Regions from separate parts of the Rhodococcus sp. P4_E4 genome, predicted to be linked through region 1. Evidence: riboswitches for the same ligand, from Rfam matches in the RefSeq annotation. Region 1 holds a riboswitch; each other region holds the start of a gene.

Region 1 (7,899 bases):
CGAAGCGCGCGGAATTCACAAGTCGTTCGGCACGCTGGAAGTACTTGCCGGCGTTGATCTCCTGGTCCGCAAGGGCGAAGTGACCGTCATTCTCGGTCCGTCTGGTTCCGGTAAGTCCACCTTGCTGCGCACCCTCAATCACCTCGAGAAGGTCGACCGCGGGACCGTGCGGATCGACGGAGAACTGATCGGGTACCGGCGCAAGGGAAACCGGCTCCACGAACTGCGTGACCGCGAGATCCTGAAACAGCGTTCGCACATCGGATTCGTGTTCCAGAACTTCAACCTGTTTCCGCACCTGACCGCGCTGGAAAACGTGGTGGAAGCGCCGCTCTCGGCCCAGAAGCGTGATCGTGACGAGGTGTACCGCGAGGCCCGCGCACTGCTCGAGCGAGTGGGAGTGGGGGACAAGGCGGACGAGTATCCCCGCCAACTCTCCGGTGGCCAGCAACAGCGCGTCGCGATAGCGCGAGCGCTGGCACTGCGGCCGGCGGTCATTCTCTTCGACGAGCCGACGTCGGCGCTCGACCCGGAACTGGTCGGCGAGGTTCTCGAGGTCCTCGCTCAGTTGGCCCGTGACGGCGCCACCTTGGTGATCGTCACACACGAGGTCGGATTTGCTCGGGAAGTGGCGGACACTGCGGTCTTCATGGACGGCGGCGTCATCGTCGAACAGGGCCCACCTTCGCAGGTGATCGACAATCCGGTCCACGAACGGACCAAAGCTTTTCTCTCCCGCGTCCTCTGACGCGACCCAGACTCATTCCCGGAAGGAAATATTGATGTTCTCCCCATCCCGTCGCGCGACTTTTCTGATCTCGGCTCTTGCCACAGTCGGACTGCTCAGCGCTGCGTGCAGCAGCGCGGACGCGGAGTCCGACGGCGCCCAGGTCACCGCTGCTGCGGGTTACAACCTCACTGCCGATCAGAACCGCATCACCACCGACAAAGTCGATTCCATTGCCGCCGAGCTACCTCAGGACATTCGCGATCGTGGCACGCTGCGCGTCACCGGTAGTGCCGGTGCCGCTCCGCCGCTCCGCTTCTACGCCGACGACGACACCACTCTCATCGGTTCCGAGACCGACTTCGCCTACCTGATCGGTGATGTTCTCGGTTTGAAGGTCGACCTGCAGACCGCAGACTGGGCACAGAACTTCGTCCGCATCGATTCCGGCGAGGCTGATGCATTCCTGTCCAATGTGACTGTGACGGAAGAGCGTAAAGAGAAGTACGACTTCGCCACCTACCGACTCGACACCCTGGCCTTCGAAGCCAAGAAGGGCTCCGGGATCTCCATCAAGGAACCCAAGGATGTCGCAGGCAAGAAGATCGCGGTAGGTTCCGGTACCAATCAGGAAGCGCTGCTGGTCAAATGGAGTGAGCAGAACGTCGCGGCCGGCCTGGCCCCCACCGACATCTCCTACTACCAGAACACCACCGACTACTACCTGCCGCTGCAGTCCGGCCGGATCGACGCCTACTTCGGACCGAACCCGTCGTCGCAGTTCCATGCCAAGCAGTCGGGTGAAACCGAAGTTGTCGGTGAGTTCTCCGGTGCAGGCGACACGCTGCAAGGCCAGATCGCGGTTCTGGTGAAGAAGGACAACGGGTTGATCAAGGCAATCAACGACGCGATCAACCACACGATCGAGAACGGCACGTACCAGCAGATCCTCGAGCGCTGGAACATCACGAATGAAGCCGTCGACACGTCCCTGATCAACCCGCCCGGCCTTCCGAAGACCAAGTGAGCTCTCGTCCATGAGTGAGATTCTCGATGCGATCGTCATCGGTGGAGGACTCGTCGGGTCCTCCACCGCCTGGCGGCTCGCGGCGCGCGGACGTAGCGTCGTTCAGCTGGAACAGTTCGGGCCGGGGCACAAGCACGGTGCGTCGCACGGTACTTCGCGCATCTACCGTCAGGCGTACGACAATCACCTGTACACCGGGTTGGCGGCCGACGCGCTGCCGCTGTGGCGGGAGTTGGAGACCACGACGGACATCGGGTTCCTGGAACTCACCGGTGCCGTTGATCACGGCCTGCCGCAGGCAGTGCAGTCCAAGGCGAAGATACTTCTCGAGGCGGGCATCAAGGGCGAGATCCTCACCCCTGCCGAGGCGTCCGCCCGTTGGCCGGGGCTGCGATTCGACACCACGGTGCTCCATCATCCCGATGCAGGCCGGTTGCACGCGGACCGCGCCGTGACCGCTCTGAAGGCGGGAGCGGTGTTTGCCGGCGCCGAGGTCCGTCACGATGTTCGGGTGTTGGCACTCGCGCGGGCGTCCTACGGCGTGGACGTGGTGACGGACAGTGGAACGCTCGCAGCTCGTCAGGTAGTGATCGCGGCCGGTGCGTGGACTGCGGATCTGATCGAAGACAGCGGTCTCGGCTCCGAGATCGTACTGCCGACACTGCGCACGACACAGGAACAACCGGCACACTTCGCACCGCTCGATCCCGGAGTCGAGTGGCCGAGTTTCGTTCACCACACCGGCGCAGAATTGGAGACCGCGGGGATCTACGGGCTTGGTTCCGAGGACGGGATCAAGATCGGCGAACACGCGACCGGGCCGGTGGTGACTCCGCAGACCCGTGACTACACCCCTGGTGTCGACGGAGAGCAGCGATTGGTGGAGTACGCCGAGTCGTGGTTGCCCGGTGTCGATTCCACCCGTGTCGAGTCGCTCACCTGCCTGTACACGAGCACGCCGGACAGTAACTTCGTCATCGACCGAGTCGGAGCCGTCACGGTGGCGGCGGGGTTCTCGGGGCATGGGTTCAAGTTCGGTCCGGCCTTGGGTGAACTTGTGGCGGACCTCGTCGACGGAACCACCCTCGCTCCGGAAGTTTTCAGGCTGGGGGAGCGTTGACCAGATTCATGGAGGAAAGTGTTGTGGCACTGGAGCTCGGAACTCGACAGCTCGAGGGTGTCGGAGCGGTAGAGGTCTATTCGGTATCGCAGGACGATCCCTTGGCAGCTCCACTGATCGCGGAGTTGGCACTCGAATACAGTTCGCGTTACGGCGGGACTCGCGAAGCGATGCTCGAGGATCTCACGACGTATCCGGCAGAAGAATTTGCCTATCCGCAGGGTGCGCTTCTGGTGCTCACCCACGACGGTCTGCCGATCGCCGGTGGTGCGTTTCGTCAATTCGATTCCACCACTGCCGAACTGAAGAGAATCTGGACATCGGTCGACTATCGGAAGCGCGGCCTCGGCAAGGCCGTCGTTCGCGAGTTGGAACGAGAGATCGAACTTCGTGGATACAACCGGGTGTTTCTCACGACGGGTCCTCGGCAACCCGAGGCCGTCGCGCTGTATCTGTCCAGTGGATACACACCGCTTTACGACGCGTCACTCTCGCCCGAAGAGGTGGGCATCCACCCGTTCGAGAAACAACTTCGGGTCCTCGAAAATGTGACTCGAGCAGCAATTCCTACCGACCGGGTTGACAACACCCGGGTTTAACCTCGTACACTTGCGAACGACCATCCAGAGCGACCGAGAGACCTGGCTCATTGAAGTCGCAGCAACCCCCCGAGTGATCGGGTGCGGGTGCTACCGCCAGGACCGATGGAGGAACACGAAATGAAGGCAGTCGAAGGCGGTTTCGATACCGCCTGGTCGCGTCGTCACGTAGACCTGTGCCGCACCGCGGGATCTTTCTGTACCAACTGACCTCGGTCAGTCATTCACACTCAGGCGAGTCGTCGACAAGTCTGTTTTCTCTTCTCTCACAAGTGATTCGTGCTCGATCGCCTTTCTCGTCTCAGGCGACGGGTGCGCTCTTCGGCATGCCTCTTTAGGAGTTCTTGGTGTCTTCGCCCTCATTCGGTGCCCGCAAACGCGCGACCGTAATCGCCGGTATCGGTGCTGTCTCGGTTCTCGGCACCGTCCTCGCCGGCTGCAGCAGCGGGAGTGACAGTGCTGCCGACGCAGGCCCCGCCCAGTCCGGCGGAACCCTTCGCTACGGTCTGTCGCAGGCGCCGACGTGTGCCGATCCGGCCCAGGCCGGCAGTAACCAGACCGTGTATGTCACTCGGACCGTGGTGGATTCGCTGACCGATCAAAATCCCGACTCCGGAGAGATCACCCCGTGGCTCGCCAAGAGCTGGGAGATCAGCCCCGACGCCGCTAGCTTCACGTTCGTCCTTCGCGACGACGCCACCTTCAGTGACGGCACCCCGGTGACGGCGGATTCGGTGAAGAAGACCTTCGACTCGGTCAAGAATCTCGGACCGAACGCGTCGTTGGCGAAGAGTTACCTGTCCTCGTACACCGGTACCGACGTCGTAGATGCTCACACGGCGAAGATCAATTTCTCCGGACCCAATGTTCAGTTCCTGCAGGCAACTTCGACGCCACAGCTCGGAATCCTCGCCGATTCCACCACCGCGCTGGCATCCGAGCAGCGCTGCCCCGGTGCAGCGGTGATCGCCTCCGGACCGTTCGTGTACACCGACTGGCAGCAGGACAAGAGCGTCAAGATCGCCAAGCGTGCGGGATACAACTGGGCGTCGGACGCGGTCGCGCATCAGGGTGAGGCCTACCTCGACGGCGTCGACTTCACGGTGGTCCCCGAATCCGGTGTGCGGGCAGGCAGCGTGGCCTCCGGCCAGCTCGATGCGGTCAGCGATGCGCTTCCGCAGGATGCGCCGCAGATCGAGGGCGCAGGCGGACGAATCCTCACAAGGCCGAACCCGGGTGTGAGCTTCTTCTTCCAGCCAAACGTCAGTCGCGGCGTTCTCGCCGATCAGGCTGTTCGCCAGGCCATCATTCCCGCGATCAACCGCCAAGAACTCGTCGACACCGTTCTGGATCCGTCGTTCTTCCCGGCCACGAGCCCGTTGGCTCACACCACTCCGCTCTACAGCGACGAATCGAGTGTCGTGACGTACGACGCCGACAAGTCGGCGAAGCTTCTCGACGCGGCTGGTTGGAAGACCGGCAGCGACGGTATCCGCGAGAAGGACGGGCAGAAGCTCACTTTCAGCGTCACCTTCAGTCCGGTGTTCTCGGGTAACCAGGCCATCCTCGAGCTCGTACAGCAGCAGCTCAAGAAGGTCGGCGTCGACTTGCAGCTCAACCTGGTCTCGAACGGTGAATGGACCGAGAAGGGAGTATCGGGTGATTACGATTCGCTGTATTACAACAGCACTCGCGCGGACGCCGACATCCTGCGGGCATCGTTCAGCACAGAGGGCCGCAACCTGAACCGTCGCGGCGCAGATCCGGAGCTCGACAAGGTTCTCACAGACCAGCTTGCAGCCACGGACAACGGCCAACGCGGCGAACTGGTATCCACTGCACAGGAATTGATCCTCGACCGTGGACTCTCCATCCCCACCATCGAGCTCTCACAGGCCATCGGTGCCGGATCGAGTGTGCAGGACCTGAACTTCGAAGCCTCTTCACGCCTGCAGTTCTACGACGCATGGTTGTCGGGTAAGTAATCATGACTCGATACGTACTCACCCGACTGGGTCAGGCCGCAGTGGTCCTGTGGGCCGCCTTCACCATCTCGTTCGTGATTCTGTTCCTCCTGCCGAGTGATCCCGTCAGCATGGCTGCCGACTCGTCCGGTCAGGGTGTCGCAGTGGATCAGGCTGCGCTCGATCAGCTTCGGGCGCGGTACGGCTTGGACCAGTCGGTGTGGGTGCAGTACTGGACGTCGCTGACAAATGCTCTTCGCGGCGATTTCGGTACATCGATCTCCACCGGTCAGCCGGTGACGGATGCCATCTTCTCGGCGCTGCCCAGCACTCTGGTGCTGGCAACCACCGCTTTGGTTCTGGCCGTGTTGTTCGGAGTGGCGATCGCGTTCTTCGCTACCTACACCCGCAAGCGGTGGCTCGCGAACCTGTTGTTCTCGCTGCCGCCGCTGGGTGTGGCAGTGCCTACTTTCTGGGTGGGCCTGATTCTTCTGCAACTCTTCTCGTTCCGTCTGCACATCTTCCCGGCATTCGGAGACAAGGGATTCGCAACGGTGATTCTTCCGGCGATCACCTTGGCGATCCCGACCGGCGCGGTGATCGCGCAGGTGCTCACGACCAGCCTGCAGTCGACGCTACGTTCGCCGCATGTGGAGACTGCGTACGCCAAGGGCGCAAGCCGTTGGCGCGTGCAGACCCGTCACGCGTTGCGACTGGCGAGCATTCCGGCATTCACCATTGCCGGTGTGCTGGTCGGCACGCTGCTCGCCGGCTCGGTGGTTGTGGAAACGGTGTTCTCTCGCGCGGGCGTCGGCCGTCTGACACAGACGTCGGTGATGGCGCAGGACATCCCGGTGGTGCAGGGAGTCGTTGTGTTCGCCTCTCTCGTGTTCGTGCTCGTCAACCTCGCGGTCGACCTCTTCTACCCCTTGATAGATCCACGGATCATCCAGACGAAGAAGAGTCACACCGAAAAGTCGAATACCGAAAGCTCGACCGATCTGGAGCCGGCTCATGTCTGACACATTGATCGAACCCCTACTCCTCGATCCGAGCGTCGAGGCGAAGACACCTGTTGTTTCGCGCCGAAAGTCCACGGCCATCGGCTGGATCCGAAAGCCCGGCTTGGTGATTCCGGTGTTGATCGTGTTGCTTGCCATCGGCTTTGCCGTCGCACCCGGATTTTTCGCCAGCGGCGATCCGTTGTCCGGTGTCCCGGCGGACAAACTGCAGGGCCCGAGCCTGGCTCACTGGTTCGGAACCGACAATCTCGGACGTGACCTGTACACACGGTTCGTGCACGGCGCCGCGCTGTCCCTGACCGCAACCTTGGTGGCGGTCGGAATCGCATTGGTGGCGGGATCGATAATCGGTTTGCTCGCGGGCTTTGTCGGTGGCGTCGTCGACGCCGTGCTGATGCGCATCGTCGACGTGCTGCTGTCCATTCCGGCACTGCTGCTCTCGTTGGCCCTTGTCACCGCACTCGGCTTCGGCACCATCAACGTCGCCATCGCGGTCGGCGTCAGTATGGTCGCCAATTTCGCGCGAGTGATGCGTGCCGAAGTGATGCGGGTGCGCGGAGCTCAGTACGTCGAGGCTGCGTTCAGTTCAGGTGTGCAGTGGCTCGGTGTCCTGCGTCGGCACGTGCTTCCCAACTCCTACGCGCCGGTGGTCGCGCTGTCCGCTGTCGAGTTCGGGCAGGCAGTACTGGCCGTGTCGGCTCTGAGCTTCTTGGGATTCGGCGCCGTTCCGCCTACCCCGGAATGGGGATCGCTGGTATCCGAGGGACGCAATTTCCTCGCCAATGCCTGGTGGATGACAACACTTCCCGGTCTCGCGATTGTCGCCGTGGTCATCTCGGCACACCGTATCGGCCACGAGATCGAAAGGAACAACCGGCGATGAGCACGACTGAGGACCAGTTGCTTTCCGTCACCGACTTACAGATCGCCTACGGCGCCGAACCCGCGGTATCCGGCGTGAGCTTCTCCGTCGGTCGGGGCGAAGTAGTTGCGGTGGTCGGGGAATCGGGTTCCGGTAAGTCGACCACGGCACACGCGATATTGGGTCTGCTCGCCGGCAGTGGCCACGTCACCGGCGGGACCGTCGAGTTCGAGGGTGAACAGATCGACTCGTATTCCGACCGTGCGTGGCAGCGAATCCGCGGCGCGCGTATCGGTTTGGTGCCGCAGGATCCGACGACCTCGCTCAACCCGGTGACGAGGATCGGCGACCAGGTTGCAGAAGTCCTCCGGATCCACGGCCTCGCAGACCGTCGCAAAGCCCGGTTGGACGCCGTCGAGGTGCTCGAGCGCGCGGGTATCGACCGGCCGGAAATCCGAGCACGCCAGTACCCGCACGAGCTCTCCGGCGGTATGCGGCAACGCGTTCTGATCGGTATCGCGCTCGTCGCGAACCCCGCCCTCATCATCGCCGACGAGCCGACCAGCGCTCTGGACGTC
Region 2 (7,899 bases), on a different contig from region 1:
GTTGCCGTCTCGCGCGGAACCGCGCGTCTCGGACACCGGGCGCGCAACCGGATCTTCCTCCGGTAGTGGACCGTCCGGGTCTCGGTCGGAAAGGTCCTTCCCCCACACCAATCCGACGAGGGACAGTGCGGTTTGGCCGGTGAACTGACCTTCGAGGACCCACCGCGCCTTCTCCTCGACCTCGGACTCGTTCTCCGCCAACACGATCTGCGTGCTGGGCAGGATCTTGACGTCGTCCTCCGGTCGCCCGACGCTACGCAACCGAGCCCGAATGTCGTCGGCGAAATCGAGCGCGCCGTCGAAATGCGTCCCGTGTCGCGAGAAGATGACGTCGGCGTGCGTCGCCGCGAAATCGCGTCCAGTCGGCGAATCGCCCGCTTGAAAGATGACCGGATGTCCCTGTCTGCTGCGGGGAAGCGTCGGCGTCACGGTGATGTCGAACTGCGAAGTCTGGCGGCGTACGTCGCTCACGGCTCCCGGAGTCGACCAGTTCTCGGACGTGCGAGAGTCCGAGATCGCGTCGTCGGCCCACGAATCCCACAGTGCCCGCGCGGTTTCGATGAACTGCCCGGCACGCTCGTAGCGCAGGGCGTGGTCGAGGAAACCACCGCGACGGAAATTCTCTCCCGTCCAAGCGTTGTCGGTGGTCACCGCGTTCCAGCCGGCCCGTCCGTCGGAAAGTAGATCGAGGCCGGAGAGTCGACGGGCGAGGTCGGCCGGTTCGTTGTATGTGGTGTTCTGTGTCGCGACCAACCCGATCTTGTCGGTGATACCGGCGAGGGCGGCCAACTGTGCAATAGCGTCGGGGCGGCCGGCGATATCCAGATCGAGAATCTTGCCGTTCTGCTCGCGAAGGCGAAGGCCCTCACCGAGGAAGAAGGCGTCGAACAGACCTCGCTCGGCGGTGAGTACCAAGCGCCGAAACGTCTCGAAGTCGATCTGGGATCCGCTCGAGGAATCGGACCAGATGGTGGTGTGGTTGACCCCTTGGAAGAAGACGCCGAAGTGAACGTGAGCGTCGGGTCGAGGTACGGCGGAGCGTGATGCAGTCATAGCCGAAATGTCCTTAGTGCGAAGTCAAGTCAGGAGGAGTGGACGAATCGATTTGCGGGCCGCTGCAGGCCGAGGTTGCCCCTCAGAGTCGATCCCGGAACCGGGCGTCGCGTCAACCCGGACTTCGACAGCGCCGGAAGAACGAATTTGGCCAGCACCGGAAGGTCCTCGTCGATCACGAGAGCGTGGAAATGAACACCGTCGAGGTGTCCGGCCAATTCCTTCAGAACCACGGCCGCTTCCCCCGGATCTGCAGCCAGGAGCAGTCGGCCAGTGACGACGGCATTCCCGTGCGAGTTCAGCTCGATCAACCGCTGCGCCGCAGACAGATTCGGCGTATCGAATGCCGCATCGACCTCGGCGACCACCAATGACGCGCCCTCATCGCGCGCCTTGGCAGCCGACTGTGCAATGGCCTCCACCGAATCACCGGAAACGAGAACAACATCGGCCTGGTGTGGTTCGATGTCGCCGTAGCGGCCGAACACCACCAACTGGCCTTGCGGCGGCCGCGGAACGATTGACGGCCCCTTCACCGAGAAGGTGTCGCCCTCGAAATTGACGTAATGCAGACGATCACGCTCGAGGAAACGCCCACTGAGATAGTCACGGACGACGGCGTCGTCCTCCCACGAATCCCAGAGATCTGTCACGACGGTAACCGAATCCCGCTGCTCCTGCTGACGCGCCGATTCCGTCGTTACCGGAGCCCTCCCCCACGCCCTCGCCGCGGCATCGTCTTCGACCGGAACAGCAAGCCAGCCGCCACGCCCACGCGAGGAGTAGTCCAATGTCGCCAATTGCGAAGAGGTGTGGAACGGTTCGGCGTACGTGGTCCCGACGACGGGGACCAGTCCGATCGTGCTGGTCGTCGCCGCCACGTATGACGCCCTGGAGACGGCATCGATGCGGCCGACAACGTCACCACTCGGAGGGAGGATGGAATCGTCGAACGTCGCGAAGGTGAAGCCCGCATTCTCGGCAGCCGCGACGCGATCGCGCACGGCCTTACCCGTGAGCAACTGATCCGGGCGATGTGAGCTTCGGCGCCAGGCAGCGGGGTGAGTGCCCTCGCCGTCCAGTTCGATACCCACGGCAAATACAGTCATGCGTCCTCCATCGGTCCTGGCGGTAGCACCCACACTGCGCAAACGAAGCGGGTTGCTGCGGCATCATCGAGCCAGGTCTCTCAGCCACTCTGGATGGTGGATGCAATCTATGCGGGCGACGCTAAACAAGTCAAATCACGATCGGCGAATCATATTGACCAACAACATATTTCAATTCAATCATCCTGATCGAAAGGGTTGCGCAACGCTAGCCGACGTAGACACCAAAGAGCCCCGCCCGACTCGCGTCGGACGGGGCTCTCGGTGTGCGCTGGAACGCTACTTCGCGCCCATCCATGCCTGATCGAACAGCATGATGCCGGTTGCAGTCGGAACCACACCGTGCACGTTCTTCTGCCAAGCCCAGAACGACGTGAGCCCGCCGATCGGCGCCGACGGAACCGTCTCGTTCCACAGCGTCTGAATCTTGCCGATGATCGCCAGGGTCGACGAATTATCCTTGGCTTGTTGTAGATCTGCGATCAGCTGATCCATCGCCGGGTTCGCATATCCAGCAGTATTCGCCATCGAGGTGCTGTTGGTCGTGGAGAACAATCCGAGATCGAGAATCGACTCGTACATTCCGATGCCCGCGTGCGCCAGGTCGAAATCGTGCTTGACGTAGACGTTCTGCACGATGTCGCCGGCGTTGTTGGCCAAGATCAAGTTCACCTCGAACCCGACGGCCTGCAACAGTGACTGCACGGCGAGGCCGATCGCGTGGTCCTTGGGCTCACTGAGCACGACGTAGTCGAGCGCGCCGTCGTATCCGTCTGCCTTCGCCTGATTCAGAAGCTCCTTGGCCTTTTCGGGGTCGTAGGCAATACCCGGTGTGTCTACGTGCCATTGCGACGTCGGACCGAACAACTCCGAGCCAGGCAGTCCCTCACCGTTTTCCACGCGCTGATCGATCAACGTGGTGTCCAGCGCGTAGCCGATAGCCTGGCGAACGCGAACATCCGAGCCCGGTCGGCCTTCACGATTGTTGACAATCTCGGCACTACCGGCGTTGAGCACGTCGATGTAGCCGGGGTAACCAGCGGACTTGGCGGAATTGATCGCCGAAGTAAGGCCGCGAATGTAGGCAACATCGAGCTGACCACTGTTCAATGATTCGAGATTGGCCTGCGGACCGTTGAGTGCAACCATCCGCAGTTTGTCCAGCTTGGGAGCGCCGCCGTAGTAGGACGGGTTGGCCTTGAAGATTCGCTCGACGCTCGGCGTGAAGAGATCTTCGGTAAAGGGTCCGGCACCCACCGCGGTGAACTTGTCGCCTTGCTGCGAACTCGGGGCGACGATCATCCCGTGCCCGAGAGCGAGCATCGACGGAAAGCGCATCCACGGCGTCTTCAGCTTGAAGTCGACCGTCGTGGGACCGCTTGCCTGCGCCGATTCCACCGAAGCCAGCCACAACTCGGCGCCATTGCCCTTGCCCGCGTTGTACCGATCGATGCTTGCAATCACGGCGTTGGCGTCGAGCGCGGAACCGTCGCTGAACTTCACACCGTCGCGAAGTTTCAACGTCCACGTGCTTCCGTCGTCGCTGGTATCGAGCGATTCAGCCAACTTGGGCTCGAACTCGCCGCTCGCAGTGTCGTAACTCATCAGGACGTCGTACACCGCAGCGAAGGCCTCACCGCCGGAACCGCCGCGCGCTGCCGTCTTGGTCGGGTCGAGTGAGGGAACGAGCACCTGCACGCCGTACGTCATGGTCCCGCCGGCGACCGCGTCGCCCGGGTCCGGTTGCTCGTTGACCATGCCGGTCACGACGTCCCCCGACGTGTTCGTCGTATCGGTCCCGCTGTCGTCACCGTTGCTCGCGCAGCCCACCAACAGAACCCCGGTACCGAGCAACGCGACGGCGACCCGGCTGACTTTCCCGATGCGCCAAGATCTCGAGTGCGACACGGAGATTCCACCTCACTTCCAGTAGACGCAGCCACGGATCGGCCGCAATCGGCTAATAGTGATGTCCTCCGTGGAGTGACGCCCAGCACGTTCCCGGTGACCGGAAATATTCACGGAGACAAAGGATGCGCACAACTGAGATGATCGGGCCGAGTGGTTGACGGCGACTGACATCCGAACACGAAAAAGCTCCAACCTTATGTTCGAAGAACATGAGATTGGAGCTTGTCGATAAGAATTATGGTGGCCAGGGCCGGGATCGAACCGGCGACCTTCCGCTTTTCAGGCGGACGCTCGTACCAACTGAGCTACCTGGCCGGACGGCACCCGAACCGAATGCCTATCGCATTGCTTTGTTCTCAACCAATTGATTGAGAACAAAGCTTTGCGACCCTGACGGGACTCGAACCCGCGACCTCCGCCGTGACAGGGCGGCGCGCTAACCAACTGCGCCACAGGGCCTTGCTTTTTCCTTGCTGTGAAACCGTACTACATCTTCGAGCCGCTCCCAAACCACTGTCCTGGCCTGGCATTTGTGCATCTCAAAGCGTGTCGTGCGGGTCAAACCATACTGCATCGTTTCGCTTTCGCAAAACGTACCCCCTACGGGATTCGAACCCGCGCTACCGCCTTGAAAGGGCGGCGTCCTAGGCCGCTAGACGAAGGGGGCCCGCCGGATCTCTCCGAACTAGTACCCCAACGGCGTTCCGTTGGGAGCTTGGATAGCTTATGGCACAGCGTTCGGAAATCACAAATCGCCTGGTCATGGGCGAAAAGTGGACTATTCCGCGTCGGGGAACTCGACTTGCGGCCAGCCGTCGCGATGAAACTTCTCCAACCACTCCGGTGTGGCCATGGCTTCGAGCACCACTTCGAGGGACTCCTCGAACCACACACCCAGATCCCCACTCGAGGCAATCAGGTCCGCCATGTACCGCTGGCCGGCAAGGCTCGCTGCCAGTACGCGCGTGAATTTCTCCGGGTCCACGTCTTCGCGGAGCAAACCGTCGTCCTTGGCGCGCAATGCCAACTCGTAGGCGGTCTTTCCCCAGACCTGCCCGCCACCAGATTGCACATCCTTGTAGAACTCCGGCTCGATGATCAGCCGGAATTCCGCCTGCACGATTACCTCGGCACGGAAGACCTCGGCAATGTCGAGCACGAGCCCGTGCAATGCGACGAATGGATCGAGGTCTGTTCTCTTGGCCCAACGATCAGTGATTCCAGTGAAGGTTTCGATAGCCGAGGTCAGAACCGCTCGCGCCAACTCTTCCTTGGACTGGAAATGGAAATACATGGCGCCTTTGGTGGCGCGGGAGCCCTCGAGGATCGTGTTCACCGACGCAGCTGCATAGCCGCGCTTGGCGAATTCGACTGCAGCCGCTTCGACCAGGGCGGCGCGGGTACGCCGCGCACGCTCTTGTTGACGTGCCATTTACGGTGTTGTGCCTCTCGCAGAGTTGGTACGCAGAATCGCCGTGATCGGCGCCTGTCATCCCCCGAAACCTCACAATATCCCCTCCAACACACCCTACGTAAGGACTAGAGCGATACCCGCCAAAAGTACTAGAGGCAATCGGCTGTTCGGGGGACAACAACCGACTTTATGCCCAAAAGACACCAAGTGGTATGGTTTTGGCCGCTCGGGTGCGCCGCAGGGGGTGCGCATCCGAGCTTTTTCGTGTCCGAGATTCCGATAATCCGACCTCGCAGACGGAACTGCTTCGCCGACGGATGAACGGCAATCCCAAGGTTTTAAACAACTAATGCGATTGTTTATTCCCCAGTTTTTGTCGAAACCGTGCTAGCAGCATCGAAATAACACAGTTAGACTGTCTAAATGAACGATGGCGAGGGTCGCAGCAAGACTCGGGACGAGATCGACGTACTTTGGGACGATCTGGGTGCCTTCGTCCGGCGTCTCCGCACCAAACGCCACGACCACAAACTCACGCCGAGCCAGATCCAAGCTCTCGGCCACCTCGACCGACAAGGTCCGTTGACCGCAAAAGAGTTGGCGAAATTCGAGCGCGTCACACCGCAATCCATCGCAAAGACCGTGGCCGCGCTCGAGGAACAGGGCATGGTGACGCGAAGGGCGGATCCATCGGACGGCCGCGCGGCCTTGGTCACGATGACCGAACTAGGCACGTCGACCCTTCACGAAGACCGAACGAAACGCACGCAGTGGCTGGCCGAGGTCATCGACGCCGAGTGCACCGAAGCCGAGCGTGACTTGCTTCTGATCGCCGGCCGAATCCTGCGCAGACTAGGCCAGGGCGCGTCCCCAGCATCGACATCGATATCAGAGGAGTCACTGATGAACCCGTGACCGCCGTCGTCGAAACGTCGACACCCCAAGCCTCCGTTCCCCTGAAACTGAGTCTTGCTCTCGGTTCGGGAACCGTTCTTCAGGCACTGAACTCGTCGATGATTGCGGTGGCAATCGTCCCGATCGCCACATACTTCGGTTCCAGTTCGGGCACAGCGTGGGTCATCTCGGCTCTCTACATCGCGACTGCAGTCACGGCACCGGCGGCGGGGCGACTCGGATCGATCCTCGGCGCCAAACGCGTCTATCTGGCGGGATTGGGTCTGATCGCTGCCGGATCGATCCTCGGCTCGCTCGCCCCGTCACTGGGTTGGCTTATCGCGGCGCGAATTCTGCTCGGAATCGGCACGGCGACACAGTATCCGAACGCGATGACCGTCATCCGCGAATACGCTGACCGCCACCGGGCTCAAACCCGTTCAGCTATAGCAACACTCACCATTTGCGCTCAATCGGTCGTCGCGCTGGGGCCTACTCTCGGCGGGTTGCTGGTCGGCACACTCGGTTGGCAGTCGATCATGTGGGTGAACCTCCCGCTTGTCGTCGTCACTGCCATATGGGTCTTCTTCGCCGCTCCGAGCGACTCCGCCCTGCCCGACCGGGCCGGCGCCACTGCGTTGTTCAAGTCACTCGACCCACTCGGTATCACGCTGTTTCTGGCCCTGACGACGTCGACGATGCTTTTTCTCCTGTCTCTCGCCGAGCACGCGAAGTGGTATCTCGTCCCGTCGACGGCCCTCTTCGCGTTCCTGTTCGTCTGGTGGGAACGTCGAACCGCCTCGGCGTTCATCGACGTCCGTGCCGTCGCCCGAAACCGCGCACTGAGCATGACTCTCGGCCGGACCCTGCTGACTTACACAGCGTTCTACTGCATCTTCTTCGGACTCCCCCAGTGGCTACAGGTAGCCCGCGGAATGTCACCGATCAGCGCCGGGCTCTTCATGCTGCCCGTCGCTGCGGTCGGGATCTTCGCGACCATGTCCGCGTCCAGGGTGTACGGGAAATTCGGCGCACGAATCACCCTCCTGATCGGCACCGCCGCGTTGGCTGTCGGCGGGATTCTGATCGCCTTTGTCGAATCTAGTTCGACTCCCCTTGTGGCACTCCTGCTGATAGCGGCGATCCTGGGCATCCCCAACGGCTTCAACAACATGGGAAACCAGAACCTGATCAACTCGGTGACCACCTCCGCCGACGTCGGGACCGCGATCGGCCTGTACCGAACAATCCAGTACATCGGCGCCAACCTTGCGGCCGTCGTCATCGAGCTGACCATGCGCGGAACCATCGACGACGCGGGTCTGCATCGCACGGGCGGGACCATCGCCGTCATCGGAATCGCCCTTCTGATGGGGGTGGTGTTTTCACGGACTCTGCGGTCCCGTTAGACTCTGCGCCGCGCCCCTATAGCTCAGTTGGTAGAGCTACGGACTTTTAATCCGCAGGTCGTAGGTTCGAGTCCTACTGGGGGCACAAACACAGACCCGGCGCCTCATT
Region 3 (7,899 bases), on a different contig from region 1:
GGCGCAATGTCGCCTGAATCTTTGCTCGGCGAAGACTCTCCACGGCTGCGCGCGCTTCCGTGAACAACCGCACCGTGGACCGGGCGCTTCTGATTTTCGTGTCGTCGCGCTCGATCGCGGCATGCGCTGCAGTCGGAATGTCATGTGCGCCGGTGTCGATGACGCGCTTCCATGCGAGCAACGACGGTCCGAGGTCGTCGCGACGTGCATCGAGGGTGTGCAAGGCGTCGATCGCGGTGGCGAGGTCGAGCAGTTGCGCTGCGACGTCGGTCGCTGTGATCGACTCGTCGACCGGGATCGCCAGCCGGCAGGTGCCAGGCGACCCGGTCGGCATCCCCAGCACCGACAGTCGCGCTGCCGGGTCTGTATCACCCCAGAACGCAAAGGACATGTGCTCGGGAATGTACGTAGCCTGCAGGCGCGTCGAGCATGGCTGATTCACGTTCGCCGATGCTAGCCGCGCCGGCTCAGGGACGCCAATGAAAATGTCGAGAAAACCTGCAGATCAGCTGTGGTTTTCCCGACATTGACGGATCCTGAAATTGTGCCTCTGTGCGGGATCAGCGGGCCGTGCGTGCGAACTCCATCGTTCGGCGAAGCAGTCCGGCGACAGCGTCCGCCTCCGTCAGGAAGCCGTCATGGCCGTCTCTGGACTTGAGAATCTCGAGGCCCGTGCACGTCGAAATGCCGTCCGCGATCTCCTCCTGCAAACGAAGGGGATACAGCCGATCCGAGTCCACGCCGCCCACGACGACCGGCGCCGTGATCGATGCCAACGCCGCTGCAACGCCGCCGCGTCCACGACCGATGTCGTGCCGGTTCATGGCCTCGGTCAGGAGGACGTACGTGCTCGGGTCGAAGCGGTCGACCAGCTTGTCTGCCTGATGTTCCAGGTAACTCTGGACGGCGTATCGTCCACCGTTCCAAGGATTTTCGTCGTTCTGGGCGGAGTTCTCGAAGCGCGCATCGAGTTCGGACTCGGTGCGGTACGTCAGGTGCGCGATGCGACGGGCGATCCCGAGTCCGGCGCGAGGTGCCCGCCCCGTTCCGTGGTAGTCACCGCCCTGCCAATCCGGATCGGAGACGATGGCAGCGATCTGCGTCGTCTGGGTGCCGATCTGATCTGCAGTGGCCCGTGAACCGGTTGCGAGAACCAACGCGGAGCGAATGCTGTCCGGGTAGGAAACTGCCCATTCAAGGGTGCGCATCCCGCCCATGGATCCGCCGACTACCGAGGCCAACTGGTCGATCCCGAGGAGATCGACGAGCTTCTTCTCCGCCGCGATCTGATCCCGGATGGAGATCTCCGGGAACCTGCTGCCCCACGGCTTGCCGTCGTCGGCCAGCGAACTAGGACCGGTCGTGCCGCGACAACCACCGAGGACATTTGTTGCGATGACGCACCATTCGCCGGTGTCGATCGGTTCGCCCGGCCCAACCATCCCGTTCCACCAGCCGGGGGAGGGCTGATTTGCGGAGATCGGTCCGGTGACGTGTGAGTCTCCGGTCAGTGCGTGCTCGACGAGTACGACGTTGTCGCGGTTCGGGGACAGCTCACCCCACCGCTGAACGGCGAGCGAAACCGAGGGGAGTACCGCGCCGCTCTCGAGTTCCAGGGCGCCGATGTCGACGAACCCCACCTGGCCGTCGGGCGGGGGAAGGAGGTCGATCCTGGGCTCCAATTCGTTCACGGTCACGAGTTTGCCACCGCAGCCAGGCCGACGGTGATATCGGCGAGGATGTCGTCGATTCCTTCGATACCGACCGCGAGGCGGACGAGTCCGGGCGTGACACCGGAGGCGAACTGCTCTTCGGGGGTGAGCTGCGAGTGTGTCGTCGAGGCGGGGTGGATGACGAGTGAGCGAACGTCACCGATGTTGGCGACGTGGCTGTGCAGCGTCAGGGCGTTGACGAACGTCTTGCCCGCATCGATACCTCCGGGCAGCTCGAAGGTGACGATGGCGCCGGTTCCCTTGGGTGTCAGCTGCTTTCCGCGTTCGAACCATGGCGAGGTGGGGAGTCCCGCGTAGGAAACGGAGGCCACCTCGCCGTGGCCGTCGAGGAATTCGGCGACCTTCTGGGCATTGGACACGTGGCGCTCGATGCGCAGGCTCAAGGTTTCGATGCCCTGCGCGATGAGGAACGCGTTGAACGGCGCCACGGCGGAGCCGAGATCGCGCAGCAGTTGGACGCGCGCCTTGAGTGCAAATGCCGGCGCGCCGAGGTCTGCGAAGGTGACGCCGTGATAGCTGGGATCAGGCGTCGTGAAGTTCGTGTGGCGACCCTGCGTCCAGTCGAAGGTGCCGCCGTCGACGATCACGCCGGCGATCGCGGTGCCGTGTCCGCCAAGGTATTTGGTGGCGGAGTGAACGACGATGTCGGCGCCGTGTTCGAGTGGGCGGAGCAGGTACGGCGTCGCGACTGTGTTGTCCACGATCAACGGAAGACCGTTCTCGTGGGCCAGCGACGAGATGCCGGGGAGGTCGAGGATGTGGTTCTTGGGATTAGCGATCGTCTCGCCGTAGAACGCCTTCGTGTTCGGGCGAATGGCTTCGCGCCACTGCTCGAGATCGTCGGGATCCTCGACGAAGGTGACTTCGATGCCCAGCTTGCGAAGGGTGTAATGCAAGAGGTTGTACGTGCCGCCGTACAGGTACGGGCTCGAGACGATGTGGTCGCCGGCTTCGGCAATGTTGAGGATCGCGATGGTTTCGGCAGCCTGACCCGAGGAGAGGAGGAGTGCGGCGACTCCGCCTTCGAGGGCGGCGATGCGCTGCTCGACGGCGTCCTGTGTGGGATTCATGATCCGCGTGTAGATGTTGCCAGGCTCGGCGAGGCCGAACAGTGCCGCAGCGTGATCGGTGCTGTCGAAAACGTAGCTGGTGGTCTGGTAGATCGGCAGAGCGCGCGCATTGGTGGCGGTGTCCGCTGTCTGCCCGGCGTGCACCTGCTTGGTCTCGAACGACCAGTTCGCGGTCGGATCAGAAGTTGCTGCGCCGTCGGCTGTGTTGTCGGTCATGATTTGTTCACTCCAGTGGTCTGACGGATAGATGTCGGACGGGGGCGAAGGATCGCCGCCCCGTGCTGGGGTCTATCTACAAGTGCGACACATACTGAGTTACCTCCGTGGGGCTCGGCCCGGTCTGGGGTCCGTCCCTGTCGGACCCGCGCTTGTCACCCGAATTGCGGTGGAACTGCGTGAGCAGATCCACGTCGGGAAACCTGGTCATCACCCGGGGCACCCCACCGCGGTTGGAGGGTTGCCGTCCAGCGAGCCGGGGCTTGACGCTGGCACTCATGACCAAGTCGGATTCTACCGGGAAGTGAGCGCAGTCCTGACGCGGGGCGAATTGTGAGCCGCAACCGCACGCGAGACAGAGCGACGCAGCCCACTAGCAGGCAAAAGTTACTCGCGAGTAGAGACCGATGGGTGGACCTGCCGGTTGCGGCCTCACGGGTTAGCAGTACGCTTGTCTTGTTTGGGACTCATCTCCCGAGATCAGTCCACACCGTCTAGGTTTGATAATCGAACCGTTCGCGGACCCACTCACAAAGTGTGACCGCAACCGTGTAACCAGGGAAACTTCCTAGGAGGACGCGAAGCACCCATGTCCAAAATCAAGGTTGAGGGCACCGTCGTCGAACTCGACGGCGATGAGATGACGCGCATTATCTGGCAGTTCATCAAAGACAAGTTGATCCATCCGTATCTCGATGTGAACCTCGAGTACTACGACCTCGGTATCGAGTACCGCGACGAGACCGACGACCAGGTCACCATCGACGCAGCGCACGCGATCCAGAAGCACGGCGTCGGCGTCAAATGCGCCACGATCACGCCGGACGAGGCACGTGTCGAGGAATTCGGTCTCAAGAAGATGTGGCGTTCCCCGAACGGAACGATCCGCAACATTCTCGGCGGCACGATCTTCCGCGCACCGATCATCATCTCCAACGTTCCGCGACTCGTTCCGGGCTGGACCAAGCCGATCATCATCGGCCGTCACGCATTCGGCGACCAGTACCGCGCCACAGACTTCAAGGTCCCCGGCCCCGGCAAGGTGATGATCACCTACACGCCTGAGGACGGCAGCGCACCGATCGAGCACGAACTGGTCAACTTCCCCGAAGAGGGCGGCGTCGTCCAGGGGCAGTACAACTTCACCACGTCCATCCGTGACTTCGCTCGCGCGTCGCTCACCTACGGACTGCAGCAGAACTACCCGGTGTACCTGTCCACCAAGAACACCATTCTCAAGGCGTACGACGGTGCCTTCAAGGACATCTTCCAGCACGTCTACGAGACCGAGTTCAAGGCTGAGTTCGATGCCGCAGGTCTGACCTACGAGCACCGCCTCATCGACGACATGGTCGCTTCCGCACTCAAGTGGGAGGGTGGATACGTCTGGGCATGCAAGAACTACGACGGCGACGTCCAGTCCGACACCGTGGCCCAGGGCTTCGGCTCGCTCGGCCTCATGACGTCGGTTCTGCTGACACCGGACGGAAGGACCTGTGAGGCAGAGGCTGCTCACGGCACCGTGACGCGTCACTACCGTCAGCACCAGCAGGGCAAGCCCACCTCGACCAACCCGATCGCGTCCATCTTCGCGTGGACCCGCGGACTCGAGCATCGTGGCAAGCTCGACAGCACCCCTGAGGTCATCGGCTTCGCGCAGGCGCTCGAAGACGTTGTCATCAAGACCGTCGAAAGCGGCCAGATGACCAAGGACCTCTCGATGCTGGTCGGCGGCGATCAGGGCTACCTGACCACCGAGGAGTTCCTCGGTGCACTCGACGTGAACCTGCAGAAGGCCATGGCCGCGAAGTAGATTCACTGTTTCACCTTCTGATGGGACGTCCGGGAAACCGGGCGTCCCATTTGTGTTCGCGGTCTCACGTGAGTGAACTCACCCGCTCTCACTTGGAAGTTCAACCAGGTGTGAGACCACAATTGATCAGTGACTTCGTCTACCCTCTCCCGTTCTGACACCTCGACACCCGGGGTTCGTTCCGCCAGAGGTCCGGCGATGCTCGCTCTTGCCCTCGGCGGTTTCGGTATCGGCACAACCGAGTTCGTCGCCATGGGATTGCTCCCGGAAATGGCATCCGGGCTCGGCGTCTCGGAACCCATCGCGGGTCACGTGATCTCGGCGTACGCGCTCGGGGTTGTCGTCGGTGCTCCGCTGATCGCTGCTCTCACCGCACGGGTACCGCGCCGCACCCTGTTGATCGCACTCATGGTCGCATTCACCGTCGGCAATGCCGCTTCGGTCTTTGCGCCCTCGTACACGACGCTGATGATGGCTCGATTCGTCGCTGGATTGCCGCACGGCGCGTACTTCGGAGTCGCCGCACTGGTCGCCGCTCATTTGGCCGAACCAGGCAAACGCGCGAAGGCCGTGGCGATGGTGATGATGGGTCTGTCCGTGGCCAATGTGATCGGGGTGCCGGTCGCGGCCTGGATCGGCCAGGCACTCGGCTGGCGCAGCGCCTTCGCCTTGGTGGCTGTGATCGGGGTGGCAACGGTTGCTTCGCTGTTCGTCTGGATTCCGCGGTTGGACGGTATGCCGGTGACGAATCCGATCACCGAACTCGGGGCACTGGGCCGCGTTCAGGTGTGGATGACCCTGATCGTGGGAATGGTCGGATTCGGCGGGATGTTCGCCGTCTACACCTACATCAGTACGACGCTCACCGACGTGTCCGGTCTCGGTGCTTCGTTCATTCCTCTGGCGCTCATGCTGTACGGACTGGGCATGGTGGCCGGCAACTTCGTCGGTGGATACCTCGCGGATCGCGCACTGATGAAGGGTTTGTTCCTGTCGATGGGATCCCTCGTGGTGATCCTCGCGGTCTTCGTGATCGCCGTGCGCAATCCGTACACGGCGCTTGTCTTCGTCTTCCTCATCGGGCTTGCCGGGTCCTCGATGGTTCCTGGCCTTCAAACACGGTTGATGGATGTCGCCGAGGATGCTCAGACCTTGGCGGCGTCTCTCAATCACGCCGCGCTGAACATCGCCAATGCCTTCGGAGCGTGGATCGGCGGCGTCGTCATCGCTGCCGGTTACGGGTATACCGCACCGGCAGCGGTTGGGTCGTTGCTTGCCGTCGCGGGTCTCGTCGTGCTGGCGGTTGCGGTGATTCTGCAGCGTAGGGCCGTGCGCTGACCTGGGCGCCCATCCGCGTCGGTGGAATCGGCTACGGTGCTTGCCGTGCCACAAACTGCTGACTCCCACATTCTTGCGCCCCACACCATCACGTCCGTGAACGTTAACGGCGTTCGAGCAGCTGCCCGCAAGGGCATGCTCGACTGGCTGGAGAAGACGTCGGCGGATTTCATCTGCCTTCAGGAAACGCGTGCGTCGGACGATCAGCTTCGCGAGACTCTCGAACCAGCGCTCGGCAACGGATGGTTCCTCGTCTCCGCCGAGCCGTCCGCGAAGGGACGCAACGGAGTCGCTGTGCTTTCACGCACGGAACCTGACGCGGTGCGGATCGGTCACGGCGACGACGAGTTTCTCGACGCCGGTCGATACATCGAAGCCGACTTCGCGGATCTGACCGTCGCGAGCCTGTACCTGCCCTCCGGTGAGGCGCTCACGCCGAAGCAGGAGGAGAAGGAGCGGTTCATGGCGTCCTTCGCAGTTCACCTCGCCTCCACCGCTGCGGCGGCCGAGGCTGCCGATCGTCACGTGGTGGTCAGCGGCGATTGGAACATCGCGCACACCGAACTCGACCTCAAGAACTGGAAGACCAACAAGAAGTCTTCGGGATTCCTCCCCGAGGAGCGCGCCTGGATGGATCTGCTGTTCGCCGAAGATTCCGCGTGGGTCGATGTCTTCCGCACCCTCCATCCGGGTGTCGACGGTCCGTACTCGTGGTGGTCGTACCGCGGCAAGGCATTCGACAACGATTCGGGTTGGCGTATCGACTACCAGGTTGCCACCCGCGGATACGCCGAGCGGGCCAAGGTTGCGCTCGTGGAACGCGCTGAGTCCTACGACCTCCGTTGGTCGGATCACGCACCTGTCACTGTCTCGTACCGGTAGGAGCGCTCGTGTCTGAAGGTCTGAAAATGCCGAGCGCAAAGACGCGCAACGCCATCATCACCGTCGTGGTGGCTGTGGTGGCGCTCGTACTGGCGGTAACCCTTTCTTCACGTGACTCCGACAGTTCGGCGTCGTCGGTTACGAAGTCCTCGAGTTCCCAGTCCTCGACTGTTCAAGCCAAGCCGGGTGCTACCACCAAGGCCGCGCCGTCGAGTTCCGTGCCCTCGAGCTCCGCGCCCTCCAGCTCCGCCGTCAAGACAACGCAGCAGACGAACAGCGATGCGCCGGCGCGCGTTCTCGCCACGCTCGTGGAGATCGACGCCGGGCGGTGGCCGGATTCCGCCAATGCGCCGGGCACCAAGGGCGGCATCACCTTCCGCAACAGCGAAGGGCGTCTGCCCGCTGTCGGTGCCGGTGGCGGACGTGTCGTCTATCAGGAATGGGACGTCAACGCGAAGAAAAACGGCCAAGGTCGTGATGCCGAGCGAATCGTCACCGGTAACGACGGTTCGGCGTGGTACACCCTCGATCACTACGACACGTTTGTGAGGATTCGCTGATGTCGGACTCGTCTACGGTCAGCGTGGCGCAGTGGCTGGATCCGTCTTCCGATGTGGCTTCGGTGGCCCTGCAGGGCGACCCGGCCGTTGCGGATGATCTTGCACGTGAACTCCGTGGCGAGAATTTTGTCGTTCGGGTGGTTCGCGGAGAGAACATGCGAACAACGGCGCAGGTCTTCGACGAGTTCGCGGCAGCCTTCCAGTTTCCGTCCCACTTCGGGCGCAACAAAGACGCTTTCGACGATGTCATGCGCGATCTCGACGGCGTACTCGGACTTGGCGCCGGA
Region 4 (7,899 bases), on a different contig from region 1:
TAAACGAGGCTTACTCTTGCCCTCGCTCATCGATACCGCTGCCATCTTCCCGCCCTAACGTACGAATTTGAAACGATCGTATTGCATTCGATAGTACAGTTGTGGGCGAAGATGTCGAGAAGCGAGGAAAGGACATGGCGATGACCGACAGGGACGTCGATGTACCCACGAGGATCCTGATCGAGGGACTACTGCGCACGGACGGAACTGTCGACGGACGCACCCTTTATGCCACCGCCGACGCCCTCGACAAAACTGATCAACAGGTTCGGCTGTGTATCAAGCGGTTGGTCACCGAGGGGAAGTTCACTCAGGAAGGTCGCGGGCGGCAGGCCACGCTACGAGCAACGCCGAAAGCCGTGCGCGAGATGGAACCCGACGTCGAATTCGTTCGGCTGGCTTATCAACAAGACCGCGACACTGTGACGCGGTGGGACGGGTATTGGCACCTGGCCGGATTCGCAATTCCGGAGTCGTCACGGAAAGCGCGAGATGCGCTGCGTACCAGGGTCGTTTACCTCGGCGGCGCGCTCGTCCAGGGCGGTCTGTACGTCTCGCCGCACGCCTGGGAACCGTATATTCGCGATGCGGCCGCCGAACTCGACGTCGAACAGCACCTGTCTTCTCTCACCACGCGAGATCTGAAAGTGGGCATGCTCGAAGACCCCGTGAAGATTGCCGCGCAGTTGTGGCCGCTGGACCAGATCGCTGACGGATACGAACGACTACTCGACGTAGCGACCGCACGTCTGCACAAACTGCAGAACAGTCCGGGTACTGATGCTGTCACGATGACCATCGAACTCGCGGCGGAATTCACGCGAGCCATGGAACCGGATCCGCTGTTGCCGCCGGAACTACTGCCCACCAACTGGATCGGCACGAGGGCTCGGTCGATCACTGCGCAATGCTGGACGCTTCTGGCACAGGTGGACGGTGCCGACGAATTACCGTCGCTGTTCCACCTGTACGCAGATGCAATCGGTGACGATCAGGACGCAAGCGTGCGCTGACGGGGCGGCAGTCCGAAACGCCCGAGAACCTCGTCGACTGCGGTGGACGGTGTGACAAGTCCGCGATCCTGAAGCCACGGAATGGTGCTGTCCACCAGATGCTCGAGCGTGCGAGGCAATGCGAGAGGCAGCAACGTAACGCCGTCGGCGACCTCGGCAGCTCGGACATCGGCGATCAAACTGCCGAGACCGGAAGGCGTTCCGACGTAGTGAAGCGAAACGGGAACCCGCGGCGCCGTCAACGCGCTGTCCAACTGTGCAAGCTCTTTACGGGCGGAGCGAGCTTCCGGCGCGATCAGAATCTCGAGATCGACCAGTACTGCGACACTGTCGGGATCGCGTCCTTCTTCGGCGACAGCAGCGCGTATCCGTGCACGTTCGAGCTGTGCCTCACGCAGGTCCGCAGCGCGAATCCGAACCACATTGGTAGGGAATGAAGCTAAATCGAGAGCCTTTTCGCCCTCGGTGAGGTCCACCCAGTAGTCGCCGCCGATGATGGGCAGGTTGCCGGGTGCGCCCTCAGCTGCCGGATGGTGACCGGATCCGGTCAACTCGACCGCTACGTGCAGAGAATGCGAAGCGCGTGAAGACATGTGAGACCTCCGAAAATCAGAAAAGTATGGGATGAGCGAGACGAATCGTCAGCCCGAACACATTCCTGACGAGGTGCGGCACAGATCGACATGGCGACGGCACCACTGACCGAGAGTGATGCTCACTCTCAAAGGGGTGGCGGGGAAATCCGCTGGTGCCATGGCTGCCATGCTAGTTGTCCGTTCGAGTTTTCGGGGACCGAGCTCAGCTCAGACGCACTCGGCTGCGCCGGCGTTGTCGTCTGAGGCTCCGAGGAAGGGGCGGGTCTCGGGCACGGGGTTCCACGCACCGGCAGTCTTGGCGTAGTTCCAATCACGCTGATTCGAAACCAGGATGTTCACGGCGTCTACCAACCGCGTCACGTCGTCCGAGCTGCTACCGAGGCCGAGGCTGGCGCGAACTGCACCGCCGGAGAGGCCGAGGCGTGCGAGAACCGGGTGTGCGCAGAAGCGACCGTCGCGAACTCCTATGCCGTGCTCGGCGGAGAGGAATGCGGCGATTTCGCCCGCTTCGAATCCGTCGACGGTGAAGGTGACGATTCCGACGGCGTCCGGTGCGTCATTCCACAGTCGCACGAGCGAGACGCCATCGATGGCGGACAATCCGTCGGTGAGCTGGGCCGTGAGTGCCTTCTCGTGCTCGGCGATGACGTCGAAGTCCAGCGCGTGCAGGGTTTCGCATGCGGTCGCGATGGCTGCCGCACCGAGAACGTTGGGGGAACCTGCCTCGTGGCGGGCAGGCGCGCAGGCCCACTCCGTGGACTCGATCGTCACCTCACGCACGGCGCCGCCGCCGGCGAGGTACGGCTGAGCTTCGTCGAGCCAGTCACGGCGTCCGACCAGAACACCCGCGCCGAAGGGCGCATAGAGCTTGTGACCGGAGAAAGCGATGTAGTCGACGCCGCATTCCTGCAGGTCGATGCGACGGTGGGGAGCCAGCTGAGCTGCGTCGACGAGGATACGTGCGCCGCAACGATGAGCGATGTCAGCCAAGCGTGCAATCGGCAGGATCTCGCCGGTCACATTGGAGGCACCGGTGATTGCGAGCAGCGCTGCAGGCTTGGTGCACAGTTCACCGATCAGACGCTCGATCGTCTCTTCGATGGTGTCTGCGGCGGTGACGATACGAGCGTCGTTCCACGGCAACAGGTTTGCGTGATGCTCGACATCGAGGACGACGGTGCTGCCGGGGACGCACTGCGCAAGCAGGTTCAGCGAATCGGTGGTGTTCCGGGTGAAGACGACAACCTGATCGTCGGCACAATTCACGAAACGAGCAACGGATTCACGAGCGTTCTCGTAGGTGAGCGTGGAGATCCGAGACGCGTAGCCGGCACCGCGGTGGACGCTGGCGTATGTCGGCAGCAACTCGGCGATACGGTCGGTGACCTGGGCCAATGCCGGCGCACTCGCGGCGTAGTCGAAGTTGGCGTAGGAGCATTCGCCACCCTGAACCAATGGAACCTGCAGGTCAGCACCCGAAACCTTGGCAATCGCGGTGGTGCGGCAGGTGTCGGCACTCAATACAGCAGTCATCGAAGACAATCCTCACGTTCAAGGACTCGTTCGTCGGGTGATGGCCCCGGAAGAGTCCGCGCTTGCCGCATTCGTTTTCGAACGCAGCCGGGTCGTCACCCGGAGCACCCCACCGCGGAGGAGGGTTGCCGACCAGCAAGCCGGGGCTGAACACTGGTACTCGTGACCTGGCAACGAGGATGGCAGGAACCTCCCGTGCTTGTCAAGACGAAGCCGCGAAGATCTCCGTCAGGGCGCGATGGTCCGGCAAGCAAGGTGGAGCGCGAGTCTCGTTTCCGGATCTGCGAGATCCACCGAGAGAAGGCGCTGAATTCTATCGATCCGACTCGATACGGTGTTGCGGTGCAAGCCCATTCGGGTTGCGGTGTGAGCCAGAGACGATTCTTCGTCGAGGTACGTCGACAGAGTCTCGAGCAACTCTCCATTCGAATCGCGTAGCGGCGCGAGCAGCGCCGCGGCTGCGGGCTGAAACGTGTCGGTTCGCGTCCACGCCAGCAGCAACTGCGCCAGCCCCAGGCGGTCCACGTGCAGGAAGCGGCCTGTCTGCGACCTCGAACCCGCGAGCCGAGCGGCATCCCCGGCCTCAGACAGGGACGCACCGATTCCAGCCGGACCGTCGTGTGCGCGTCCCACACCGACCCAGGTCTCCATCGTGGGTTCCAACCTCGCCTGAGCTGCACGGATGCTCTCAGCGATCCTGGTGATCGACTCCGGTCGCGGCTCGCCCGGCAGAGTGGTCCACGCTGCCCAGCCGTCAGCCTGTTCCACGACATTGGCGTCGATTCCCTCGGCGGCGAGGGCGTCTGCGACCTCACTGCGCCTGGCCACCAGGTCGACCTCACCGACCGCCAGGACTTTGATGCCGATATGCCATCCGTCCAGTGCCCAACCCGCGTCGAGTGCGCGCCGGAGCAGTCCGGGTGTGGCGTCTGCTGACGTGTCGATCAGTTCACCGAGTAGCGCGCTACGCCGGCGCGCTTCACGCTCGTCGACCATGCGTGCAACGGCCAGTCGGTGCCCGGCAGCCAACGAGGCCACGTCGAGAACCACTGAGAGAGAAGCCTCTTCGACGCTTTGACGCACCGGGAGCAGCACCGCCAGCCAGGGCTCTCGGGCTGCGCCGGACATCACCGGGCACGCAATCAGGACCCCGCCGGAGTCCAATTCAACAGTGGTGGGCGCCCCGCGGCCCGACAACATACCGGCGGCTGCTCGATCAGCGTCGGACAACAAATCGGCGCCGGTCAGCGGGCGTCCGGACGCGTCCAGGAGGATGAACGAACGCTGAAATGTGTTCAGCAGCACCGACAGAAGATTCTCGACGCTTCCGCCGGCCCGCTGGCCCGCGTGTGTCGCCCGCAGTACCGCGTCGGCCATCACCGCCCGCGAATTCGAGAGAAGATCACGAAGATCCACGCTGAACTGCCACGGGTCGGATACTCCGAGCACCACCAGTCCGAGGCGATCGGCAAGCAACGAGAGATTCGCATCCTCCGCCGCAGTGCTGTGTACCGCGAGCACCCGGCAGCCGGTCGCCGCCGTGCGTCGAAGGAGAGCGTCGAATCTCCACTCCCCGACGTCGATTCGATCGAGAATCACCAGAACTGATCCTGCACCCGCCGCACCCGACACGGCCTCGGCTGACTGTGCCGATTCCCCGGTGAGCGCTCCCACTGTCGTCACGACGGGATCACCTTCGCCGGCAAGTCGATACAACCCGACAAAAATCGGGTTGTTCAGCAACGCCGACACACTCGCGCTCATTGCGCCTCCATCAGCACTGCGTCGTGGTCGATCCCGAAGGCCCGCGGGCCGACAACTTTCAACCTGCTCACATCTTCCGCCCACCACTGAGGGCCGGGCAGAACCAACACGGCCACGTCCTGCCCCTGGTGCACTGATTCGCACGAGACGAAGGCACCGGTCCGGACGTCGAGCAACGTCACGATGTCCGGACATGTCGCAATCATCTCGCCGTCCGACGCGACGGTCAGGAACTCACTTTCGAATTCGACTCGTATCACCGCAGAATCGTGTTCGAGAATCACGTTGCCCCGACGATCGCCGGCGTTCGGGCGACTACGACGCACCGCACGCACCCGGCCTGTCCCCATTACTCGCCCCCCGGAGCTTTCGGCGATCTCCCGCCAACTGCCGAGGGTCCCGACGTGCTGACCCAGTTCATATGCTCGGGACAGAGTTCCCGGAATGCACGCCTCCTGCACAGTCCGCGCATCGATCGACGCGATCGCCAGAGCGCCCCAACCGCTGGTTCTCCCGATCAACGACCGCACTGCTACCTCGGCGCCCAGCACATCCACTCCGTCGACGACGGTAATGAGGCCGCCGGGCTGGGCGAGAGTGACCGGACACAATTCCAACCCGGCTGCGGCGAGAGAGAAGTGATCGAGCCGAGGCATCGCTCGACCGAGCAGGTCCGCGTCGACCACGGGAATCCCCAACGCCAACGCCGCCGCAATGCCGGAGAGAGCGTTGAGTCCACCGCCTTCGAAAGTCATCACCGCGGTCGGACGTTTACCAGTCCACCGCGTCAAAGCTGCTGCAGTGTCGGCAAACTCATGCCCGGAGGGCAGTTGCTCTTCCAAAGCCAGGGCCGATCCGACGATTCCCACCGGCATGATCATCGCCCCGGACGGCAACTGGTCCGGCGCGATGACTTCTACCGACGTTGACGTCATCAGTGGACGCAGCATTTCCACGAACAGGCGTGGATCGCCGCCCCCACCGCAGCCCAAGACCACCGCCCCCGCTGCGATCGCGTCGAGGTCGGCCTCCCGGACCGCGTGCAGCCTGCTCACGGCTCGCTATTCTGCCAGTACAGGTTGCTCGAGTGTCTCCACCGGCAGGAACGGGCGATCGAGTCCGAAGCTTGCCGGGCCGAAGACCGCCAGTGCCTCCGGTGTTCTCATGATCGGCGGAGTCGCGATCCCGATGACCGCAACTCGCTGCCCGTACCGCAAGCCCTCGGTGGTGATGGGCTCGGCAGTGTCGGCCTCGACGATGCAGATAAGGTCTGGCACGATCGCCACCATTACTCCGGATTGCACGGCGATCAGATTTTCGTTCTGGAATTGAACTTCCAGCTCTTCGTCTCCGACGCCGGCGATCCGCACCGAACCTCGAGCGAACCCCTCATCGGTTCGCCGGTCGACATCGATCACCTTGCCGTGAAAGAGAACTCGCCCGTATCCGTAAAGCGTGTCGGCGAGACCGTCCACCAGCGCCTGAACCGGGTCCACCCGCTGCTCACGTGAAAGCCTGATGGACCGACCGATGGCCAAGGCCAACGACAGAGTCCGTGGGATCGCCGTCCGCTTCACATCTGCACCCGTCATCGAGTACTGCGCGATATGCGCCATCCCACCGAACCTCGACGTCACCCCGCGAGCGAGGCCCTCCAATCTGGCGTTGTCGCTGCCGGTGTCGAAGATCGCCACCTCGTCGTGCTCGTTCGCCATGGCGAGCGGACTCGCCGAAATCCCGTACACCGAGAAGGTTTCCATCTCGAGCTGAGGAAAGGCTCGTCCCATCCCGTCGGCGTCGACAACCGGCAGTCCGCGCCGCGCTGCCACCAGCAACGGAATCATCGAATTGATCCCGCCGCACTCCATCGGCATCGTGGCATCTGCAGTTCGCCCCGTGTGCTTCTCCAATGTGATCAGCGCCAGCTCGGGTTCGGTTCCGCGCGGCATCTTCTCGACCACGACGGTCGGTGCACCCATCTGCGCGACGGGGATCACCCACGCGTCGTCGTCGAGCTCCGCCGGATCCAGAATCGTGATTTCACCGGCTTCCCCGAGCGCCTGCGTGACCAACATCTTGCCGACGAACGGATCTCCCCCGCCGCCGGTCCCCAACAAAGCTGCGCCCCTGGCGAGGTCGTCGAGGTCTGCCGTTCGTAGTGTCCAACTCATCGTGAGCCTTCCTGACCGGTGGAGACCAGACCACTGTGCAGTGCCAAGTCACCGACTGCCTTCACTCGAATACGTGTTGCGTTGCCCGGCAGATACGGAATCGGGACCTCGTCGAACTCCACGATCTGCACCGACTCGGGCCGTGCGCCTGCTGCGACTGCCCGATCGATCGCCTCCTGGCGAGCGTCGTCGGCAAGAATCTGCCTGCGCCCGTCCCGTACCGCTTCGACTCGATCTACCTCACCACTGACCTGCGCGATCGCAGCGCCGATCGCATTGGCAACGTCGAAGCGCTCAGGACGAATCACCGTTCCCAGGCCGGGAAGTTCGTGCTCCAGCAAAACCGATCCCCCGCCAACCGCCACAACGGGAAGTGGATCCGACGTGGTCCGCATCTGTTCCACGGCGTCGGCGACCCGGCGCGAGATCCGGTCGAGTGCCGTCGACACCAGACCGCGGTCGAGGTGCGCCACCGCACTGCGATCTCCGACGTCGGCCAAGCCTGCCGCGACGGCTATGTCGGTGGCCGTCAACGTGTCACCGCCGAATACGAGTGCCCGTGAACCCAATTCGTATCCCACAGATTCGGGTCCGACTGTAAGTCCGTCCGCATCCACCAGCGAACCACCACCGATACCGATCGAGAAGACGTCCGGCATACGGAAATTGGTCCGTACCCCCGCGACCGTCACCTCCGTGGTGGCTTCTCTGGGGAAACCGTTGGTCAGTACGCCCACGTCGGTTGTGGTGCCCCCGATGTCGATCACCGCACAGCTGGCCAGACCGGACAGAACAGCGGCGCCTCGCATGGAGTTGGTCGGT

What was found. A riboswitch is a leader RNA that binds a small molecule or an ion and turns the genes downstream of it on or off. The one in region 1 is predicted to bind S-adenosylmethionine.
Region 2: another riboswitch for S-adenosylmethionine. It lies ahead of AC1DVN_RS00945 (LLM class flavin-dependent oxidoreductase); the one in region 1 lies ahead of AC1DVN_RS16875 (putative leader peptide).
Region 3: another riboswitch for S-adenosylmethionine. It lies ahead of AC1DVN_RS03470 (bifunctional o-acetylhomoserine/o-acetylserine sulfhydrylase); the one in region 1 lies ahead of AC1DVN_RS16875 (putative leader peptide).
Region 4: another riboswitch for S-adenosylmethionine. It lies ahead of AC1DVN_RS28195 (aminotransferase class V-fold PLP-dependent enzyme); the one in region 1 lies ahead of AC1DVN_RS16875 (putative leader peptide).

Annotation. Positions count from the first base shown of each region.
Region 1 covers NZ_JBFUJB010000015.1:29,701-37,599, forward strand. Annotated here, with positions in the region: gene AC1DVN_RS16855 (amino acid ABC transporter ATP-binding protein) at 1-748, shown strand, start outside; gene AC1DVN_RS16860 (ABC transporter substrate-binding protein) at 783-1,754, shown strand; gene AC1DVN_RS16865 (FAD-dependent oxidoreductase) at 1,765-2,874, shown strand; gene AC1DVN_RS16870 (GNAT family N-acetyltransferase) at 2,883-3,473, shown strand; SAM riboswitch class I at 3,491-3,585, shown strand; gene AC1DVN_RS16875 (putative leader peptide) at 3,594-3,683, shown strand; gene AC1DVN_RS16880 (ABC transporter substrate-binding protein) at 3,821-5,458, shown strand; gene AC1DVN_RS16885 (ABC transporter permease) at 5,461-6,459, shown strand; gene AC1DVN_RS16890 (ABC transporter permease) at 6,452-7,342, shown strand; gene AC1DVN_RS16895 (dipeptide ABC transporter ATP-binding protein) at 7,339-7,899, shown strand, end outside.
Region 2 covers NZ_JBFUJB010000001.1:204,648-212,546, forward strand. Annotated here, with positions in the region: gene AC1DVN_RS00940 (NtaA/DmoA family FMN-dependent monooxygenase) at 1-1,053, opposite strand, end outside; gene AC1DVN_RS00945 (LLM class flavin-dependent oxidoreductase) at 1,083-2,162, opposite strand; SAM riboswitch class I at 2,167-2,262, opposite strand; gene AC1DVN_RS00950 (ABC transporter substrate-binding protein) at 2,442-4,070, opposite strand; tRNA gene AC1DVN_RS00955 (tRNA-Phe) at 4,312-4,388, opposite strand; tRNA gene AC1DVN_RS00960 (tRNA-Asp) at 4,459-4,532, opposite strand; tRNA gene AC1DVN_RS00965 (tRNA-Glu) at 4,668-4,740, opposite strand; gene AC1DVN_RS00970 (TetR family transcriptional regulator) at 4,852-5,505, opposite strand; gene AC1DVN_RS00975 (MarR family winged helix-turn-helix transcriptional regulator) at 5,911-6,402, shown strand; gene AC1DVN_RS00980 (MFS transporter) at 6,399-7,790, shown strand; tRNA gene AC1DVN_RS00985 (tRNA-Lys) at 7,803-7,875, shown strand; partial or broken gene AC1DVN_RS00990 (alpha/beta fold hydrolase) at 7,884-7,899, opposite strand, start outside.
Region 3 covers NZ_JBFUJB010000002.1:106,383-114,281, reverse strand. Annotated here, with positions in the region: gene AC1DVN_RS03480 (DEAD/DEAH box helicase) at 1-391, opposite strand, end outside; gene metX (homoserine O-acetyltransferase MetX) at 561-1,697, opposite strand; gene AC1DVN_RS03470 (bifunctional o-acetylhomoserine/o-acetylserine sulfhydrylase) at 1,694-3,019, opposite strand; SAM riboswitch class IV at 3,163-3,303, opposite strand; gene AC1DVN_RS03465 (NADP-dependent isocitrate dehydrogenase) at 3,609-4,832, shown strand; gene AC1DVN_RS03460 (MFS transporter) at 4,962-6,170, shown strand; gene AC1DVN_RS03455 (exodeoxyribonuclease III) at 6,207-7,052, shown strand; gene AC1DVN_RS03450 (guanyl-specific ribonuclease) at 7,079-7,612, shown strand; gene AC1DVN_RS03445 (barstar family protein) at 7,612-7,899, shown strand, end outside.
Region 4 covers NZ_JBFUJB010000030.1:55,989-63,887, forward strand. Annotated here, with positions in the region: gene AC1DVN_RS28185 (DNA-binding transcriptional regulator) at 135-1,013, shown strand; gene AC1DVN_RS28190 (LLM class oxidoreductase) at 992-1,606, opposite strand; gene AC1DVN_RS28195 (aminotransferase class V-fold PLP-dependent enzyme) at 1,817-3,142, opposite strand; SAM riboswitch class IV at 3,196-3,310, opposite strand; gene AC1DVN_RS28200 (PucR family transcriptional regulator) at 3,371-4,906, opposite strand; gene AC1DVN_RS28205 (DUF917 domain-containing protein) at 4,903-5,961, opposite strand; gene AC1DVN_RS28210 (DUF917 domain-containing protein) at 5,968-7,077, opposite strand; gene AC1DVN_RS28215 (hydantoinase/oxoprolinase N-terminal domain-containing protein) at 7,074-7,899, opposite strand, start outside.